DNA from 2 places in the Streptomyces sp. WY228 genome. Region 1 is predicted to be linked to the other one. Evidence: riboswitches for the same ligand, from Rfam matches in the RefSeq annotation. Region 1 holds a riboswitch; the other holds the start of a gene.
What was found. A riboswitch is a leader RNA that binds a small molecule or an ion and turns the genes downstream of it on or off. The one in region 1 is predicted to bind glycine.

Region 1 (4,205 bases):
CAGCCGGTCCAGGCCGGTGGCGATGCGCCGCAGGTCGAGCCAGGGGATGCCGACGCCGCCGCCGGGGGCGTGCGGGTTGAGCCAGATGCCCCAGCGGTCGGGGAAGAGGGCGCGGGCGATGTCGCGTCCGGTGACCAGCTCGTGCGAACGGTTCCAGCCACTGGCGGAGAGCTCCTGGGCGGAGGTGACGCAGGGCGCGTACCCCAGGCCCTCGATCTCCATGTTGCCGTACTGGGCGTCGGGCGAGCCCGCCGTGCCGTGCCAGAGCAGCATCCAGATCCGGCCCTCGGCGACCGCCGCGAGCAGCGCCTCGTAGGTGTCGTAACGCCCGGGGGTCACCTGGCGCAGCATGTGCTCGACCTTCCCGGCCGCCGCGGTGCCTGACGCACTCACCCTGGGTCCCGCCCCTCGTCGATCCATCGCGTTCGCGCCACCGCTCCCGGGCACACGGGAGCGACCACGCCATCAAACCAGCTTATGCGCCACTTCTGACACCGACTTGACGCCACGGTCCGGCGGCACCCGGTCCGGTCGCCTTCGGCGGGCCTCGTACCGGTGGATCAGTGGCCCTCGCGCCGGTAGAACGGGCGTACCTTCTCCCGCATCCAGTCGCCGACGAGGTCCTGGGCCACATCCAGCAGGACCAGGTTGACCGGCCAGGGCACCTGGACCCGGCCGAGCGCCCGGCCGATGGCGTCCATGGGGGCGCTCTGGCCCGCGCCGTCCCAGGTGGCGAACTCGACGCCGACGAAGAGGACCGGGTCGCCGCCCTCGATGCTGGCCAGCGACCGGCGGGCGGTGCTCACCACGCCGGTGGCCTCGAACTCCTCGGACACGGCGGTGAGGAAGTCGACCGGGTCGTGCTGCCAGTCCGGTTCGTACAGTTTGACCCGGCCGCCGGTGGCGGGCCCGTCCAGGGCGGTGCGCCCGGCCCGGCAGAGCTCGGCGACGGCGGGCGGCGGAAGCGGTATGCCGACCGCGCCGCCGGGGTTCACCGCGATGCCGACCTGCGGGGGCAGGCCCCGGGCGAAGTCGCGGGCGGGCGCGACGGCGAAGGACATATGGCTGCCGACGCAGCTGAGGAACTGGGCCTCGGAGCTGAAGACGGGGACGAAGGCCGCGCCGTCGATCTCCATCATCGGCAGGTCGAGGTCCGCGCTCGCGGGGCTGCCGCCGCCCGGCAGCGGCACCCAGACGGAGCTGCGGCCGAGCACCTCGACGAGGCGGCCGCCCGCGTCCGGGACGCCGAGCGAGGCCGTCAGCACCTCTTCGAGCTCGTTGGCGGGCCAGCCCTGCTGGGGGTGCGCCGGTGCGGGTGCCGGAATGTCCACTGCCTCTGTGCCCTCTCTCGACCCTCGGCCGTCGCGCGCGGCGGCCGTCGTGCTCAGGCCAGCACCCTAACCTTCAGCGGCTCGCGGGGGCCTCGGCCTCCGTGAAGGAGATCCGTCCGAGCGCCCCCGCCGCCGGCCGGTCCAGCAGCACCGCTGAGGCACAGCCGGCGGGCAGCAGCCCTTGCTCGGTGTCGCGGAGCAGCCGGGCCACCGCGTTCCGGTGGCGGGCGAAGGCGTAGCCGGAGACCCCTCGGCCGCGCTCCCGCTGCCCCTGCCGGGCCACCTCGGGCGTCACGTCGAGCAGGATCAGATGAAGGGCGCGGCCCCGGCTCACCGCGTGCCGGGCGAGCCAGCCGCGTACCCAGGTCTGGGTGCCGCAGTCGTGCACGACGACGGATTCACCGGAGCGCAGGGCGTTCCAGAGGCCGAGGTAGTGCGCGGCGCGCACCAGGGGGCGGTAGAGGGCGTAGGGGAGTAAGCGGGGCAGCGCGGCGGCCCAGCTGTCGCGGGTGTTCTGGGAGTCGATGGCGCGGCCGCGCACGGCCCGCCGGATGAGGGTCGACTTCCCGCTGCCGGGGAGCCCGGAGACGACCACGACGTCACCGGCGGTGAAATCGAGGCAGTACGGGGCGCGGCCGGTGCGCCCGCGCAGGTCACGTACCACCGGCGCACCCCGTGTGAGCTGCTCTCTTACGGGTGCGCCGGGTTGTGCGGGCATCGCGTCGTGCGCGACCCCCGCGGTCGGTACCGACCGCTGCAACGTCATCGCCCATCCCCCTGCCGTCGGGTCACCCACGCCTGCTCCTGAAGTGTAAAGAAAAGGCAATACGGCACAACCGACCTCGCCGTCTTCCCCCGAGTGGGGACCGGGCCCCCACTCTCCCCCGATGCGTGCGATGATGACCCCGCAAACTGCATACCGGCCGTTCGAATCCGCGCGGGAGAGTTCCGGCCACAGTGTGAGCCGGGCGCCGAAGGAGCAAGATCCTCCCTTGAATCTCTCAGGCCCCGTACCGCGTGGATGAGGCAGATCTGAAAAGCGAGCCGCCCTGCGGCTCCACCCAAGGTGCAAGCCGAGCCCTGTGAACAGGGGCGCCCCCAGGGGCATACCCCGTCAGGGGCTATCGGCGAACCTCTCAGGTTCCGATGACAGATGGGGAGGATTTTCCGTCCTGACGTCGTCATGCCCTGGAGCCGTATCCATGAGCACTGCCCCCCGTCTCACCGCCCTCGACGCGCTGCACCGCTCGCTCGGCGCCACCATGACCGACTTCGCGGGCTGGGACATGCCGCTGCGGTACGCCAGCGAGCGCGACGAGCACAACGCCGTACGCACCCGGGCCGGGCTCTTCGACCTGTCCCACATGGGCGAGATCACCGTCACCGGCCCCGAGGCCGCGGCCTTCCTGAGCTACGCGCTGGTGGGCAACATCGCCACCGTCGGCAACGGCCGGGCCCGCTACACGATGATCGTCCAGGAGGACGGCGGGATCGTCGACGACCTGATCGTCTACCGCCTCGGCGAGACGGAATACATGGTCGTCGCCAACGCGGGCAACGCCCAGATCGTGCTGGACGCGCTGACCGAGCGCGTCGGCGGCTTCGACGCCCAGGTGCGCGACAACCGGGACGCGTACGCGCTGCTCGCGGTCCAGGGCCCGGAGTCGCCCGCCATCATGAAGGCCGTCACCGACGCCGACCTGGACGGGCTGAAGTACTACGCGGGCCTGCCGGGCACGGTCGCCGGGGTTCCGGCGCTCATCGCCCGTACCGGGTACACCGGCGAGGACGGGTTCGAGCTGTTCGTCGCGCCCGAGCACGCCGAGGCCCTGTGGCAGGCGCTGACCGAGGCCGGCGCGCCGCACGGCCTGATCCCGTGCGGGCTCTCCTGCCGGGACACGCTGCGCCTGGAGGCGGGCATGCCGCTGTACGGGCACGAGCTGACGACCGCGCTGACCCCGTTCGACGCGGGCCTGGGCCGGGTCGTGAAGTTCGAGAAGGAGGGCGACTTCGTCGGCCGCGAGGCGTTGCAGGCCGCCGCCGAGCGCGCCGAGACCGCCCCGCCGCGCAAGCTGGTCGGCCTGATCGCCGAGGGCCGCCGGGTCCCGCGCGCGGGCTTCCCGGTCGTGGCCGACGGCAAGGTGATCGGCGAGGTCACCTCCGGCGCCCCCTCCCCGACCCTGGGCAAGCCGATCGCCATGGCCTACGTGGACGCGGCCTTCGCCGCCCCGGGCACCGAGGGCGTGGGCGTGGACATCCGGGGCACGCACGAGCCGTACGAGGTCGTCGCGCTGCCGTTCTACAAGCGCCAGAAGTGATATCCCGGAGGGAACGGTGCATTCCGGGCCCTCCTCACCGGCGCGCGGGCGTCACAGAAGTGACGTACCTCCGTCTCACACCGTAAGACCACCGTTCATCAGCACTCCCCCGCGTACAGGAGAATTCAGGTCATGAGCAACCCCCAGCAGCTGCGGTACAGCAAGGAGCACGAGTGGCTGTCGGCCGTCGAGGACGGCGTGGCCACGATCGGCATCACGGAGTTCGCGGCCAACGCGCTCGGCGACGTCGTCTTCGCGCAGCTCCCGGAGGTCGGTGACACGGTGACCGCGGGCGAGACCTGCGGTGAGCTGGAGTCGACCAAGTCCGTCAGCGATCTGTACTCGCCGGTGACCGGTGAGGTGACGGCGGCCAACCAGGACGTCGTGGACGACCCCTCGCTGGTGAACTCCGCTCCCTTCGAGGGCGGCTGGCTGTTCAAGGTGCGCGTCGCGGAGGAGCCGGCCGATCTGCTCTCCGCCGACGAGTACACCGCGTTCTCCGGCAACTGAGACCTTAAGGGACCCCCTGATGTCGCTTCTGAACTCCTCCCTCCAC
Region 2 (4,205 bases), 5.0 Mb from region 1:
GCCACCGCTTCGTACGAGGCGCGGCGCCTGGGCGTGCACTCGGCGATGCCCACCGCGCAGGCCCGGCGGCTGGCACCGAACGCGGCCTACCTGGTGCCCCGCTTCTCGCTGTACCGGAGCGTGAGCGACCAGGTGATGGAGCTGCTGGGGCGGCTGTCGCCCCTGGTGGAGCCGCTCAGCCTGGACGAGGCCTTCGTGGACCTGGAGGCCGGTGGCACGGCTGACGACACGGCGTCGGCCCGGGCGACGGGCGAGGGGCTGCGGGCGGCCATCCGGGCGGTGACCGGGCTCAGCGGATCGGTCGGACTGGCCGGTTCCAAGATGCTCGCCAAGATCGCCTCCGAGGAGGCCAAGCCCGACGGACTGCTCGTCATCGAACCGGGCACCGAACGCGAGCTGCTCGCCCCGATGTCCGTCCGCATCCTGCCGGGGGTCGGCCCGGCCACCGGGGACCATCTCAGACGCGCGGGCATGACCACCGTCCACGACCTGGCCGAGGCGGGCGAGGCGGAGCTCGTACGGCTGGTCGGCAAGGCTCATGGCCACGGGCTCCACCGGATGGCGCTGGGGCTCGACGACCGGCCGGTGGTCGCCGAGCGGGACGCCAAGTCCGTATCGGTGGAGGACACCTTCGACGTGGACCTGCACGACCGGGTGAGGGTGCGCGCCGAGGTGGAGCGGCTGGCCGTCCGGTGCGTGGAAAGGCTCCGCGCCGCCGACCGCTCGGGCCGCACGGTGGTGCTGAAGGTCCGCCGCTACGACTTCTCCACGCTGACCCGCTCCGAGACCCTCAGAGGCCCCACGGACGACCCCACGGTGGTCCGTGAGGCGGCGGGGCGGCTGCTGGAGTCGGTCGACACCACGGGAGGCGTACGGCTGCTCGGGGTCGGCGTCACGGGGCTCGCCGACTACACCCAGGAGGACCTGTTCGCCCAGGCCGCCGACGCCCGGGAGCTGGCGCAGCGGGCCGAGGAGCACGGGGCTGCGGCCGGGGAGGGCGGCGAGGAGGAAGCCGCCCCGGAGCCCGGGGCGGACAGCGCCGAACAGCTCGCCGCGCGGCGCTGGCCCGCCGGACACGATGTGCGCCACGAGGAGCACGGGCACGGCTGGGTGCAGGGCAGCGGGATCGGCCGGGTCACCGTCCGGTTCGAGGAACCATGGAGCGCCCCCGGCCGGGTCCTCACGTTCCGCGTCGACGATCCGCGGCTGCGGCCCGCCGACCCGCTGCCGCTCGTCCGCGAGCCGGCCGACTACTCCTCCTGGCCGGCCAGCCTGCCGAAGTCCCGGTCGGACGCCGGATCCGCCGCGTCCTCCGGGGGCGGGGAGTCCAGCCCGTAATGCCGGTAGAGCTGCAGTTCCTGCTCGGGCGAGAGGTGCCGTCCGACGCCGAAGTCCGGCGCGCCCTTGATCAACGCGCGGTCGAACGGGACGCGCAGCGCGTCGTCGACGAACTCGCTCGGTTCCAGCGGGACGAAGGCGTCCCTGCTGAACAGGCCGGTACGGACGGCCGCCCACTCGGGCACGCCCGTCGCGTCGTCGAGATAGACCTCATCCACCGTTCCGATCTTGGCGCCCTTGCGATCGAATGCCTTGCGGCCGATCAGGCGGCGCGGATCGATATCGGTCTCCACGGTGCCTCCCACTGGTCGCAACTGCTCAGGGTGGACCCTGTCGCTCCACCAGGACCACACAAGTGCAGATCCGTGGTGTCGGCCACTCGAGAGCTCCGGCGCGGAGCCCGCTGGTAGGCTGGCAGTGGCTGCTGACCCCGTGCGGGAGAGTCCTCCGGTGCAGAATCCGGAGGCGCCGAAGGAGCAAATCCTCCCCGGAATCTCTCAGGCCCCCGTACCGCACGGTTGAGGTCACTCTGGAAAGCAGGGCGGTTCCGTGCGGGCGCAGGCCCGGGTGGATTCGACCCTCACCGACGGTGAAAGCCGGCGCGCCTGCGGGCGGGCCGGTGAAGCTCTCAGGTTGAGATGACAGAGGGGGAGGCCGTTCGGGCACCCACGCCGTGGTGCCCCTCGCAGGTCGTGACAGACCAGGAGGCCTCCACCATGACCCCCCGTCGCACTCCACTCTCCCAGCTGGAGCAGGGTATTCCGTTCGAGCAGCGCCACATAGGGCCCGACGCCGGGGCCCAGGCGAAGATGCTCGCCCAGGTCGGCTACGGCTCCCTCGACGAGCTCACCGCCGCCGCGGTGCCCGACGTGATCAAGAGCGCGGAGGCCCTGAACCTTCCGTCGGCGCGCACCGAGGCGGAGGTGCTGGCCGAGCTGCGCTCGCTGGCCGACCGCAACCAGGTGCTGGCCCCGATGATCGGCCTCGGCTACTACGGCACCTTCACGCCGCCCGTCATCCTGCGCAACGTCATGGAGAACCCCGCGTGGTACACGGCCTACACGCCGTACCAGCCGGAGATCTCCCAGGGCCGGCTCGAAGCCCTCCTGAACTTCCAGACGATGGTCGCCGAGCTGACCGGGCTGCCCACCTCCGGCGCCTCCCTGCTCGACGAGGGCACCGCGGCCGCCGAGGCCATGGCCCTGTCCCGGCGCGTCGGCAAGGTCAAGAAGGGCGTCTTCCTGGTCGACGCCGACACCCTGCCCCAGACCGTCGCGGTCATCGAGACCCGCGCCGAGCCCACCGGCGTCGAGGTCGTCGTCGCCGACCTGAGCGACGGCATCCCCGCCGAGATCGCCGAGCGCGGCGTCTTCGGCGTCCTGCTCCAGTACCCGGGCGCCTCCGGGGCCGTGCGCGCCATCGAGCCCGTCATCGAGCAGGCCCACGAGCTCGGCGCGATCGTCACCGTCGCCGCCGACCTGCTGGCCCTCACGCTGCTCACCTCGCCCGGCGCGCTCGGCGCCGACATCGCGGTCGGCACCACCCAGCGCTTCGGCGTGCCCATGGGCTTCGGCGGCCCGCACGCCGGCTTCATGGCGGTCCGTGAGAAGTTCGCCCGCTCCCTGCCGGGCCGCCTCGTCGGCGTCTCCGTCGACGCCGACGGCAACAAGGCCTACCGTCTGGCCCTCCAGACCCGCGAGCAGCACATCCGCCGCGAGAAGGCCACCAGCAACATCTGCACCGCGCAGGTACTGCTCGCCGTCATGGCCGGGATGTACGCGGTCTACCACGGCCCCGAGGGGCTGCGGACGATCGCCCGGCGCACCCACCGCCTCGCCGCGATCCTGGCCGACGGTCTGCGCACCGCCGGCGCCGAGGTCGTGCACGGCGCGTTCTTCGACACCCTGACCGTGCGCGTCCCCGGCAAGGCCGCCGGCATCGTCGCGGACGCCCGGGAGCGCGGGGTCAACCTCCGCCTCGTCGACGCCGACCACGTCTCCGTCGCCTGCGACGAGACCACCACCCGTGCGCAGATCTCCGCCGTCTGGGCCGCCTTCGGCGCCGAGGGCGACATCGAGGCGCTGGACGCCACGGTCGCCGACGCGCTGCCGGAGGCGCTGCTGCGCTCCGACGACATCCTGACCCACCCGGTCTTCCACCAGCACCGCTCCGAGACCGCGATGCTGCGCTACCTGCGCAAGCTCGCCGACCGCGACTACGCGCTGGACCGCGGCATGATCCCGCTCGGCTCCTGCACCATGAAGCTGAACGCGACCGCCGAGATGGAGTCGATCACCTGGCCCGAGTTCGGCGCGCTGCACCCCTTCGCCCCGGCCGAGCAGGCGCAGGGCTTCCTCACCCTCATCCGTGAGCTGGAGGAGCGCCTGGCCGAGGTCACCGGGTACGACGCGGTCTCCATCCAGCCCAACGCCGGTTCCCAGGGCGAGTTCGCGGGTCTGCTGGCCGTCCGCGCGTACCACCGGGCCAACGGCGACGAGCAGCGCACCGTCTGTCTCATCCCGTCCTCCGCGCACGGCACCAACGCCGCGAGCGCCGTCATGGCGGGCATGAAGGTCGTCGTGGTGAAGACCGCCGACGACGGCGAGGTCGACATCGCGGACCTGCGCGCCAAGATCGAGCAGCACCGCGACGAGCTGGCCGTGCTCATGATCACCTACCCGTCCACGCACGGGGTGTTCGAGGAGCACGTCGCCGACATCTGCGGCGAGGTGCACGACGCGGGCGGCCAGGTCTACGTCGACGGCGCCAACCTCAACGCGCTGGTCGGGCTCGCCAAGCCCGGCAAGTTCGGCGGCGACGTCTCGCACCTGAACCTGCACAAGACCTTCTGCATCCCGCACGGCGGC

Region 2: linked by a shared signal. The riboswitch ahead of gcvP (aminomethyl-transferring glycine dehydrogenase) and the one ahead of gcvT (glycine cleavage system aminomethyltransferase GcvT) in region 1 are both predicted to bind glycine.

What each region holds. Positions count from the first base shown of each region.
Region 1 covers NZ_CP079114.1:6,117,040-6,121,244, reverse strand. Annotated here, with positions in the region: gene KV381_RS26860 (enhanced serine sensitivity protein SseB C-terminal domain-containing protein) at 1-393, opposite strand, end outside; gene KV381_RS26855 (enhanced serine sensitivity protein SseB) at 561-1,331, opposite strand; gene KV381_RS26850 (AAA family ATPase) at 1,405-2,097, opposite strand; glycine riboswitch at 2,260-2,357, shown strand; gene gcvT (glycine cleavage system aminomethyltransferase GcvT) at 2,534-3,649, shown strand; gene gcvH (glycine cleavage system protein GcvH) at 3,782-4,159, shown strand; gene glyA (serine hydroxymethyltransferase) at 4,179-4,205, shown strand, end outside.
Region 2 covers NZ_CP079114.1:1,082,671-1,086,875, reverse strand. Annotated here, with positions in the region: gene KV381_RS04425 (DNA polymerase IV) at 1-1,338, shown strand, start outside; gene KV381_RS04420 (PRC-barrel domain-containing protein) at 1,251-1,631, opposite strand; glycine riboswitch at 1,764-1,861, shown strand; gene gcvP (aminomethyl-transferring glycine dehydrogenase) at 2,055-4,205, shown strand, end outside.